Regions from separate parts of the Pseudomonas saponiphila genome, predicted to be linked through region 2. Evidence: predicted binding sites of a transcription regulator. Region 2 holds the regulator's gene; each other region holds the start of a gene.

Region 1 (3,275 bases), 2.2 Mb from region 2:
GCAGTCCCGCCACCAGGGCCATCAGCCAGGCCAGCCACAGGCCGGCCTGGGTCAGACGTGCGACACCTTGGATGTCGCCGGCGCCCTGGCGAATCGCTACCAGCGTGCCCACGGCGGCAATCACGCCGATGCAGAAGATCGAGATAAAGGAATAGCTGGCTGCCCCCAGGCTGCCGCCGGCCAGGGCCTCGGGGCTGATGCGGGCCATCATCAGGGTGTCGGTGAGGACCATCAGCATGTGCGCCAGTTGCGAGGCGATCAACGGCCCTGCCAACCGCAGGATGGCCCAGAGTTCGGTGCGTGCTGGATGCTGCATGGTCATCAGGCTCGATTCTCGAAAATTCGGGGAGAGCGCTGATTCTCGGCGCTTACAGCGCATAGCACAAAAGGATAAAAATACTTGCTGGCATGATAAAAACTCATGCGAAGCCATTTTCTGCCAGCCTGGCGCGCTGGTGTTTTCCGGAGCACATCCATGTCTCGTCGTTTGCCTCCTCTGTATGCCTTGCGTGCCTTTGAAGCGGCGGCACGCCACAGCTCGTTCACCCGTGCCGCCGAAGAACTGTCGATTACCCAAAGCGCGGTCAGCCGGCATATCCGTACCCTGGAGGATCACTTCGCCTGTCGGCTGTTCCAGCGCAGCGGGCGCAACCTGCAACTGACCGAGGCGGCGCGCCTGTTGTTGCCGGGGATCCGCGAAGGCTTCGGCGCCCTGGAGCGGGCCTGCAATACCTTGCGGGCCGAAGACGACATCCTGCGCATGAAGGCGCCCTCGACCCTGACCATGCGCTGGCTGCTGGCACGGCTCAGCCGCTTCCGCCACCTGCAGCCGGGCAACGAGGTACAGCTCACCAGTGCCTGGATGGACGTGGACTCGGTGGATTTCAATCAGGAACCCTTCGACTGCGCGGTGTTGCTGAGCAATGGCCACTTTCCTCCGGACTGGGAAGCCAGCTACCTGTTCCCCGAGCTGTTGATCCCGGTGGGGGCGCCGAACCTGCTTAACGACCAGCCCTGGGATGTGGCGCGGCTGGCCGCCACCGAGCTCTTGCACCCCACGCCGGACCGCCGTGACTGGCGCAGCTGGCTGGAGCACATGGGGCTTACCGATCAGGTGTCGCTCAAGGGCGGGCAGGTGTTCGACACCCTGGAGCTGGGGATGATCGCGGCGGCGCGGGGCTATGGCGTGTCCATGGGCGATTTGCTGATGGTGGCCGAGGATGTGGCCCAGGGCCGCCTGAGCCTGCCCTGGCCGACAGCGGTGGCCAGTGGCCTGAATTACTATCTGGTGTGGCCCAAGACCCGGCCCGGGGGTGAACGTTTGCGGCGTCTCAGCGATTTTCTCCAGGGCGAGGTCCAGGCCATGCAATTGCCCGAGGTAGAGCGCCTCGGCTGAAACGATGCAGTGCCTGGCCGGCGGGCACGGGCAGATATCCTTGCAATCCGCTCAAGTATCGACGAGCTCCGCCGAAGCCTTGGGTTATGGAACCAGCGTTCAGGAAGGTCCTAAATTACTAAAAATCCTAGAATTATTACCGCCGAGCGTGCTGACCGATCAGGATGATCCGCCTTCTCGGCAAGGAGCCATCATGTCCCAACCCCGTGCCCGGATAGCCTCTCAGCTAGGGCTTGCCCTTGCCCTGATACTTGCCCTGGTGATCAGCGGCAGCACTCTGTTTGCCCTGCGCTCGCTGGATTCGGCGAACCTCGATACGCGGGAGGAGCATCTGGCCAGTGAAGCGCGTCTGCTGGCCGACCAGCTCAACACCTTCCACGGCAGCCTGCGCGAGAGCACCCAACGCCTCAGCGGCCTGTTCGAAAACCGCTTCAGCAGCGGCCTGAGCCTGCATCCCGAGCAACCGGTGAGCGTGGCCGGGGTCCAGACCCCGGGCCTGCAGTTGGGGGACGTGGTGCTGAACAACAACTTCGAGGAAGTGGACGAGTTCAAGCAGATGACCGCCGGGGTGGCGACCCTGTTCGTGCGCAGCGGCGATGACTTCATCCGGGTCAGCACCTCCTTGAGCAAGCAGGACGGCAGTCGGGCCATCGGCACCCTGCTCGATCATGCCCACCCGGCCTATCAGAAACTCATGGCGGGCCAGGGCTATGTCGGTCGCGCCTTGCTCTTCGAACGCTTCTACATGACCCAGTACACCCCGGTCATGGATCATGCCGGCAAGGTCATCGCGGTACTGTTCGTCGGTTTCGACTACACCGATGCGCAGAATGCCCAGTTCGCCAATCTCAAGCGTTTTCGCATCGGCCAGAGCGGTTCCCTGGCCCTGCTGGACGAGCAGAACAAATGGCTGGTGCCGCCAGCCGGTGTGCAGGATCTGGATCAGGCCGCGCAGGTCATGGCCACAGCAGCGAAAGAGCCGGGCAAGGGCCGCTTCTGGAGCGATCAGGGCGAGGATTTCTACAGCCTGGCGGTACCCTTTGCCGGTGGCCCCTGGTCGGTGGTGGCCAGCATGCCCAAGGCCGAGATCCGCGCGGTGACCTGGAGCGTGGGGCTTCGCCTGGTGATCGGCAGCCTGCTGGCGATGCTGCTGGCGGTGGGGGCCACGGTCTGGCTGCTGCGCAGCAAGCTGGCGCCCTTGAGCGATCTGGTGCGCCAGGCCCAGGCTCTGGGCGGCGGCGACCTGAGCGCGCGGCTGAATGTCTCCAGCCACGACGAAATCGGCCAGCTGGCCCGCAGCTTCAACCAGATGGGCGAAGCCCTGTCGACCATGGTCGAGCACATTCGCCGTTCCGCCGCCGAGGTCAATGGCCGGGCCCAGGCTTTGTCCGGTCTGTCCAGCGGCGCCTATGAAGGCATGGAGCAACAGTCCGGCGAGATCACCAGCATGGCCGGGGCGGTGGAGGAGTTCAGCGCCACTTCACTGAACATTGCCGACAACATGGGCAGCACCCAGCGTCTGGCTCAGGACAACGCCGAGCAGACCCATATCGGCCTCGAATCCATGCAGCAGGCTTCGGCGTCCCTGGAGCAGATTGCTGGGGCCCTCAACAGCACGGCCACGGTGATCAATACCCTGGGCCAGCGCTCCCAGGAGATTGGCGGGATTGTCGGGGTGATCACCGCCATTGCCGATCAGACCAACCTGCTGGCCCTCAACGCTGCCATCGAGGCCGCGCGTGCCGGCGAGCAGGGGCGCGGCTTTGCCGTGGTCGCCGATGAGGTGCGCAACCTGGCGTCGCGCACCCGCGAGGCTACTGATGAAATTTCGCAGATGATCAACAGCATCCAGCAGGAAACCGGCAACGCCATCGAAACC
Region 2 (3,275 bases):
GTTGTTCGGACAGTTGCTCTAGAATCTCGCCGGCCTCAACCAGGAAATCCTGAAGGATCTCTTCATCGGCGCCGAAGCTCATTAATGGGTGCTCCTAGAATCCAAGGCTGGAAAGCAAATCGTCTACATCGTCCTGACCGGACACAACGTCTTCCCGTTTATCGGCATGAATCTGCGGACCTTCACCCTTGGCGAGATGTTTTTGCGGATCTTTTTCCGCGAGGATCGATTCACGGTCATGTTCGATACCGGCGAAGCGATCGACCTGACTGGCCATCAAGACAAGTTTGAGCAGATTGCTTTCGACTTCCGTGACCAACTGGGTCACACGCTTGATCACCTGACCGGTCAGGTCCTGGTAATCCTGCGCCAGCAGAATGTCGTTGAGGTGGCCGGAAACGGTGCGGGTTTCCTGCTCGCTGCGCGTCAGGAAACTGTCGACCCGGCGCGCCAGTTCGCGAAACTCTTCAGCACCGACCTCGCGCCGCATGAAGCGCCCCCAATCTGCGCTCAAGACCTGGGCTTCAGTGCTCAGGCCATTGACCAGCGGGGTGCTGCTCTCTACCAGGTCCATGGTGCGGTTGGCGGCGGCTTCCGTGAGCCGGACCACATAGGACAGGCGCTCAGTGGCATCCGTGATCTGTGAAACTTCCTCGGCTTGCGGCATGTGCGGGTCAATCTGGAAATTGACGATCGCGCTATGCAGCTCGCGGGTGAGCTTGCCCACTTCCTGATACAGGCCGCGGTCACGGGTCTGATTGAGCTCATGGATCAATTGCACAGCGTCGCCGAACTTGCCCTTTTCCAGGCTCTCGACCAGTTCCAGTGCATGTTTTTTCAGGGTCGACTCAAAGTCGCCCAGTGAAGATTCGTTATGCTCCATAGCTCCCCCGTGGCGGAATGGCTACGTACATCAACCGATGCGTTCGAAGATCTTTTCGATCTTCTCTTTCAACGCCTGAGCCGTGAATGGTTTGACTACATAGCCGTTTACGCCGGCCTGGGCAGCTTCGATGATCTGCTCGCGCTTGGCTTCCGCAGTCACCATCAACACCGGCAGGTGCTTGAGCTTTTCATCGGCACGCACGTGACGCAGCAGGTCGATACCGGTCATGCCTGGCATGTTCCAGTCCGTTACCAGAAAGTCGATGCTCCCGCTGTTGAGTACCGGAATGGCAGTAGTGCCATCGTCGGCCTCGACCGTGTTGGTGAAACCCAGATCACGCAACAGGTTTTTTATGATCCGCCGCATCGTTGAAAAGTCATCAACGATGAGGATTTTCATGTTCTTGTCCAATTCGACCTCCAAGCAGTCTTAAACGCATCCAGCACCTGAACGCGCCATTCAATCAATTCGGCATAACACACAACGACTGCATGGAGCACACACCGCAAGACCGGCGCAGCGCTTGCCTTACCGGTCCCGATCGCAGTGTCCCCACACTGCCTGTCAGCGCGCTCGCCACTCCCCCAAACGCCCCCGCAAACGGGCCGCGCACTGGCTGTGTAACTGGCTGACCCGCGATTCGCTGACCCCCAGGACCTCACCGATTTCCTTGAGATTCAGCTCTTCGTCGTAGTACAGCGCCAACACCAGTCGCTCGCGCTCCGGCAAATTGGCAATCGCATCCGCCAAGGCGGCCTGGAAGCGTTCATCCTCCAGGTCCCGTGACGGCTCGAGATGAGCACTGGCGCCATCCTCATGCAGCCCTTCATGTTCGCCGTCCTGCAACAGGTCGTCGAAACTGAACAGGCGGCTGCCCAAGGTGTCGTTCAAAATCCCGTAATAATCGTCGAGACTCAATTGAAGTTCGGCCGCAACTTCATGATCTTTAGCGTCACGACCGGTTTTAGCTTCAATTGCACGAATGGCATCACTGACCATGCGTGTATTACGGTGCACCGAACGCGGTGCCCAGTCGCCTTTGCGAACCTCGTCGAGCATCGCCCCGCGGATACGGATACCCGCGTAGGTTTCGAAACTCGCCCCCTTGCTCGCGTCGTACTTGGTCGACACTTCGAGCAAACCGATCATCCCGGCCTGAATCAGGTCTTCCACCTGAACACTGGCCGGCAACCGCGCCAGCAGGTGATAGGCAATGCGCTTGACCAGAGGCGCGTAGCGCTCGATCAATTCGTATTGGCTGTCACGCGCCGACTTCTTGTAGAGGTTGTAGCCGCTGGCAGTCATAGCACCGGTCCCGCTGTTTGATGCACCAGGCGCTCGACAAAAAACTCCAGATGCCCGCGAGGGTTCGCCGGCAACGGCCAGGTATCGACTTTTTGCGCGATGGCCTTGAACGCCAATGCACACTTCGAACGAGGAAAGGCTTCATAGACCGCACGCTGCTTTTGCACGGCCTTGCGCACGCTTTCGTCGTAGGGAACTGCGCCGACGTATTGTAAGGCCACGTCCAGAAAGCGATCCGTGACCTTGGTCAATTTTGCAAACAGGTTGCGCCCTTCCTGAGGGCTTTGGGCCATGTTGGCCAGGACCCGGAAACGGTTCATGCCGTAGTCGCGGTTGAGCAACTTGATCAGCGCATAGGCATCGGTGATCGAAGTCGGTTCGTCGCAGACCACCAGCAACACTTCCTGGGCCGCGCGGACGAAACTGACTACCGAGTCACCAATACCCGCAGCGGTGTCGATCACCAGCACATCGAGGTTGTCGCCGATGTCGCTGAAGGCCTGGATCAGGCCGGCGTGCTGGGCCGGACTCAGGTGCACCATGCTCTGGGTGCCGGAGGCGGCCGGGACGATACGGATACCGCCAGGCCCCTGGAGCAGCACATCACGCAGCTCACAGCGCCCTTCGATGACATCCGCCAGGGTGCGCTTGGGTGTCAGGCCCAGCAGGACATCGACGTTGGCCAGTCCCAAGTCGGCATCCAGCAGCAAGACCCGCCGGCCGAGCTCAGCCAGAGCCAGGGACAAGTTCACTGACACATTAGTCTTGCCGACGCCACCCTTGCCGCCGGTCACCGCAATCACCTGTACGGGATGCATGCTGCCCATGTTCTTTCTTTACCTTGTCTTACTTAGACGGGGCCACATAACTGGCTGCGCGTTCACCGTTGGAACAATGCATGGCAGACCATCGATGTAGATACACTGCAATCTTTTCATGTCTAACTCAGCCGACCCGCTTGGCCGGACTGTGGTAGAGATCAGCGAACATGTCGGCCATGGCTTCTTCGCTGGGCTCCTCTTGCATCTGCACGCTCACTGCACGGCTCACCAGCTGATGCCGGCGAGGCAGATGCAGGTCGTCA
Region 3 (3,275 bases), on a different contig from region 2:
TGCCCTTGCCGGTAGCACCATGGGAAATGGCGTCGGCGCCGGTTTCGTTGGCGATCTCGATCAGACGCTTGGCGATCAACGGACGAGCGATGGAAGTACCCAGCAGGTACTCGCCTTCGTAGACGGTGTTGGCGCGGAACATCGGGAAGACGAAATCACGCACGAACTCTTCGCGCAGATCGTCGATGTAGATCTCTTTGACGCCCATGGCTTGCGCCTTGGCGCGGGCCGGCTCGACCTCTTCGCCTTGGCCCAGGTCAGCAGTGAAAGTCACTACTTCACAGTTGTAAGTATCCTGCAGCCACTTGAGGATCACCGAAGTGTCCAGGCCGCCCGAATACGCCAGAACGACCTTGTTAACGTCCGCCATGCCATCACTCCACGGGGTTGTACGGAAAGCCGCCAAGTCTACCGATCCACGCGGATAATTTACAGTGGCGCGACAGCTTATGACGACCAAGCGACAGATTATGTCGAGCGCGCGACGATGACAGCCGTATCAGGAGGTCGCAGCAGCGCTGGAGCCAGAGGCGGCCTGGGGCGCTGGAGCCGGCTTCTCGGTGGGTGCTACCCGCTCCAGATGCACGTTGACCCGACGGTTCTTCGCCCGGTTGGCGGCATTGGTGTTGGGCGCCAGAGGGTAACGCTCGCCATGGAAGCGCACCACGATCTGGTTTTCCGCCAGGCCGTTGGCCTTGAAGAACTCCATTACCGCCAGGGCACGACGACGGGACAGGTCACGGTTGGTCAAGCGATTGCCGCTGTTGTCCGAGTGGCCATCGAGTTCAACGTGGTTGACCGTCGGGTCGGCCTTGATGAAGTCCACCATCACCTGCAGCTTGGCCTTGGCCCGGGCATCGAGCTCGATACCCCCTCCCGGGAAACCGATCTCGCCCTGTTTCACCTGCTCGTAGTTCATCGGCAGCAGCTTGGCCATGCAGCTTTGATAGTCGCCATACGCCTTGCTGAACTTCACCGGCAACAGGCGCACTTCGGACACTCCGCCCTCGCGGGAATAATTGCGCACCACAGGGCTGCGCCCCTCCAGCAGCCCGATGATCAAGCGCCCGGCCTGCATCTGGTTGCTGTTGAACAGCACTCCATCGGTGCCGGCCTTGACCGCTCCGAGGTTGATGTCGCCCCGTCCCGGCTGCCAGGGCGCCGCCGCCGCCAGTAGAGTCGCCGAGCCCCCCGCCTGCATCGGGTTGAAGCTCTTGAGACGGAAGATCGCCTGCTCGCCGGCGCGGCGAACGAACTCGCCGGAACCGAAATCGGTCACTGGTTGGATCAGGCGGCACTCGAATTTGTCACCTTCGACCGTCCACTCAATGCTCTCCAGACGGGTCTGGAAAGTGAGAGCCATCGCGGGCAGGCTGGCAAACACACTGAGCAAGGCTAGATAACGCTGGCGCACGGGAGGCTCCACTGACGTGTACAACAGAAAAATCGACAGGCGTTAATACGCCATACCTTCGGGATATCGGTTGCTCGTCGCAAAACTTGATAGCGAGTGCCTGGAAGAGTCTTTTCCGGTAGCATTCCCCCCGAGTTTTACCCGCCTGGAACCTCCCATGTCCGACCGCCTGACCCTGCTGCGTCCCGACGACTGGCATATTCATCTTCGCGATGGTGCCGTGTTGCCCAATACAGTCGCAGATGTCGCGCGCACCTTTGGCCGCGCCATCATCATGCCCAACCTGGTACCTCCGGTGCGCAACGCCGTGGAAGCCGACGCCTATCGCCAGCGCATTCTCGCTGCGCGCCCGGCCGGCAGCCGCTTCGAGCCGCTGATGGTGCTCTACCTGACCGACCGCACTCAGCCGGACGAGATCCGCGCGGCCAAGGCCTGTGGCTTCGTGCACGCCGCCAAGCTGTATCCGGCCGGTGCGACCACCAACTCGGATTCGGGCGTGACCAGCATCGACAAGATCTTCCCGGTGCTCGAAACCATGGCCGAAGTCGGCCTGCCGCTGCTGATCCACGGTGAGGTGACCCGTGGCGAGGTCGACGTCTTCGACCGCGAGAAAATCTTCATCGACGAGCACATGCGTCGTGTGGTCGAGCGCTTCCCCAGCCTGAAAGTGGTATTCGAGCACATCACCACCGGTGAAGCCGTGCAGTTCGTCAACGAGGCTTCGGCCAACGTCGGCGCCACCATCACCGCGCACCACCTGCTGTACAACCGCAACCACATGCTGGTGGGCGGTATTCGTCCGCACTTCTATTGCCTGCCGATCCTCAAGCGCAACACCCACCAGGAAGCCCTGCTGGATGCGGCCACCAGCGGCAGCCAGAAATTCTTCCTCGGCACCGACTCCGCGCCCCACGCCCAGCATGCCAAGGAAGCCGCTTGCGGTTGTGCCGGCTGCTACAGCGCCTACGCCGCGATCGAGCTGTATGCCGAAGCGTTCGAACAGCGCAATGCCCTGGACAAGCTGGAAGCCTTTGCCAGCCTCAACGGTCCGCGCTTCTACGGCCTGCCGGCCAACACCGATAGCATTACCCTGGTTCGTGAAGAATGGACCGCCCCCGCCAGCCTGCCGTTCGGCGAGCTGACTGTCATTCCGCTGCGCGCCGGTGAAAAACTGCGCTGGCGCCTGCAGGAGGATCACTCGTGAGTGACGACCATTTCGACGACGAACAAGACGGCAGCAGTGGCGGCCCCCGCCATCCGATGGCGGCGCGCTTTCGCGGTTACCTGCCGGTAGTCGTCGACGTAGAAACCGGGGGGTTCAACTCGGCCACCGACGCCCTGCTGGAGATTGCCGCGACCACCATCGGCATGGACGAAAAGGGTTTTGTGTTCCCCGAACACACCTATTTCTTCCGTGTCGAGCCTTTTGAAGGCGCGAACATTGAAGCAGCGGCCCTGGAGTTCACCGGGATCAAGCTCGACCATCCGCTGCGCATGGCCGTCAGCGAAGAAGCCGCCCTCACCGATATTTTCCGCGGCGTGCGCAAGGCGCTGAAAGCCAATGGCTGCAAACGCGCGATCCTGGTGGGCCACAACAGCAGCTTCGACCTGGGCTTCCTCAACGCCGCCGTGGCACGCCTGGACATGAAGCGCAACCCGTTCCACCCGTTCTCCAGCTTCGACACCGCCACCCTGGCGGGCCTGGCTTACGGCCAGACCGTTCTGGCCAAGGCCTGTCAGAGCGCCGGCATCGACTTCGACGGTCGCGAGGCCCACTCGGCCCGCTACGACACCGAGAAAACCGCCGAGCTGTTCTGCGGCATCGTCAACCGCTGGAAGCAAATGGGCGGCTGGCAGGATT

Evidence for each region. The regulator FliA, encoded in region 2, starts transcription of late flagellar genes. The targets are predictions, from matches to a motif close to CTAAAGTTTNNNNNNNNNNNGCCGNTAA.
Region 1: BLV47_RS22210 (methyl-accepting chemotaxis protein) is a predicted target of FliA. The motif match lies at 1,447-1,474, and genes of this name have one in related genera.
Region 3: BLV47_RS05985 (flagellar protein MotY) is a predicted target of FliA. The motif match lies at 1,478-1,505, and genes of this name have one in related genera.

What each region holds. Positions count from the first base shown of each region.
Region 1 is NZ_FNTJ01000002.1:70,894-74,168, reverse strand. Features, by position in the region: gene BLV47_RS22220 (NorM family multidrug efflux MATE transporter) at 1-316, opposite strand, end outside; gene BLV47_RS22215 (LysR substrate-binding domain-containing protein) at 476-1,396, shown strand; gene BLV47_RS22210 (methyl-accepting chemotaxis protein) at 1,590-3,275, shown strand, end outside.
Region 2 is NZ_FNTJ01000002.1:2,242,916-2,246,190, reverse strand. Features, by position in the region: gene BLV47_RS32230 (chemotaxis protein CheA) at 1-82, opposite strand, end outside; gene BLV47_RS32225 (protein phosphatase CheZ) at 95-883, opposite strand; gene BLV47_RS32220 (chemotaxis response regulator CheY) at 914-1,285, opposite strand; gene fliA (RNA polymerase sigma factor FliA) at 1,451-2,191, opposite strand; gene fleN (flagellar synthesis regulator FleN) at 2,188-3,018, opposite strand; gene flhF (flagellar biosynthesis GTPase FlhF) at 3,137-3,275, opposite strand, start outside.
Region 3 is NZ_FNTJ01000001.1:1,247,232-1,250,506, reverse strand. Features, by position in the region: gene BLV47_RS05990 (argininosuccinate synthase) at 1-370, opposite strand, end outside; gene BLV47_RS05985 (flagellar protein MotY) at 500-1,414, opposite strand; gene pyrC (dihydroorotase) at 1,572-2,618, shown strand; gene rnt (ribonuclease T) at 2,615-3,275, shown strand, end outside.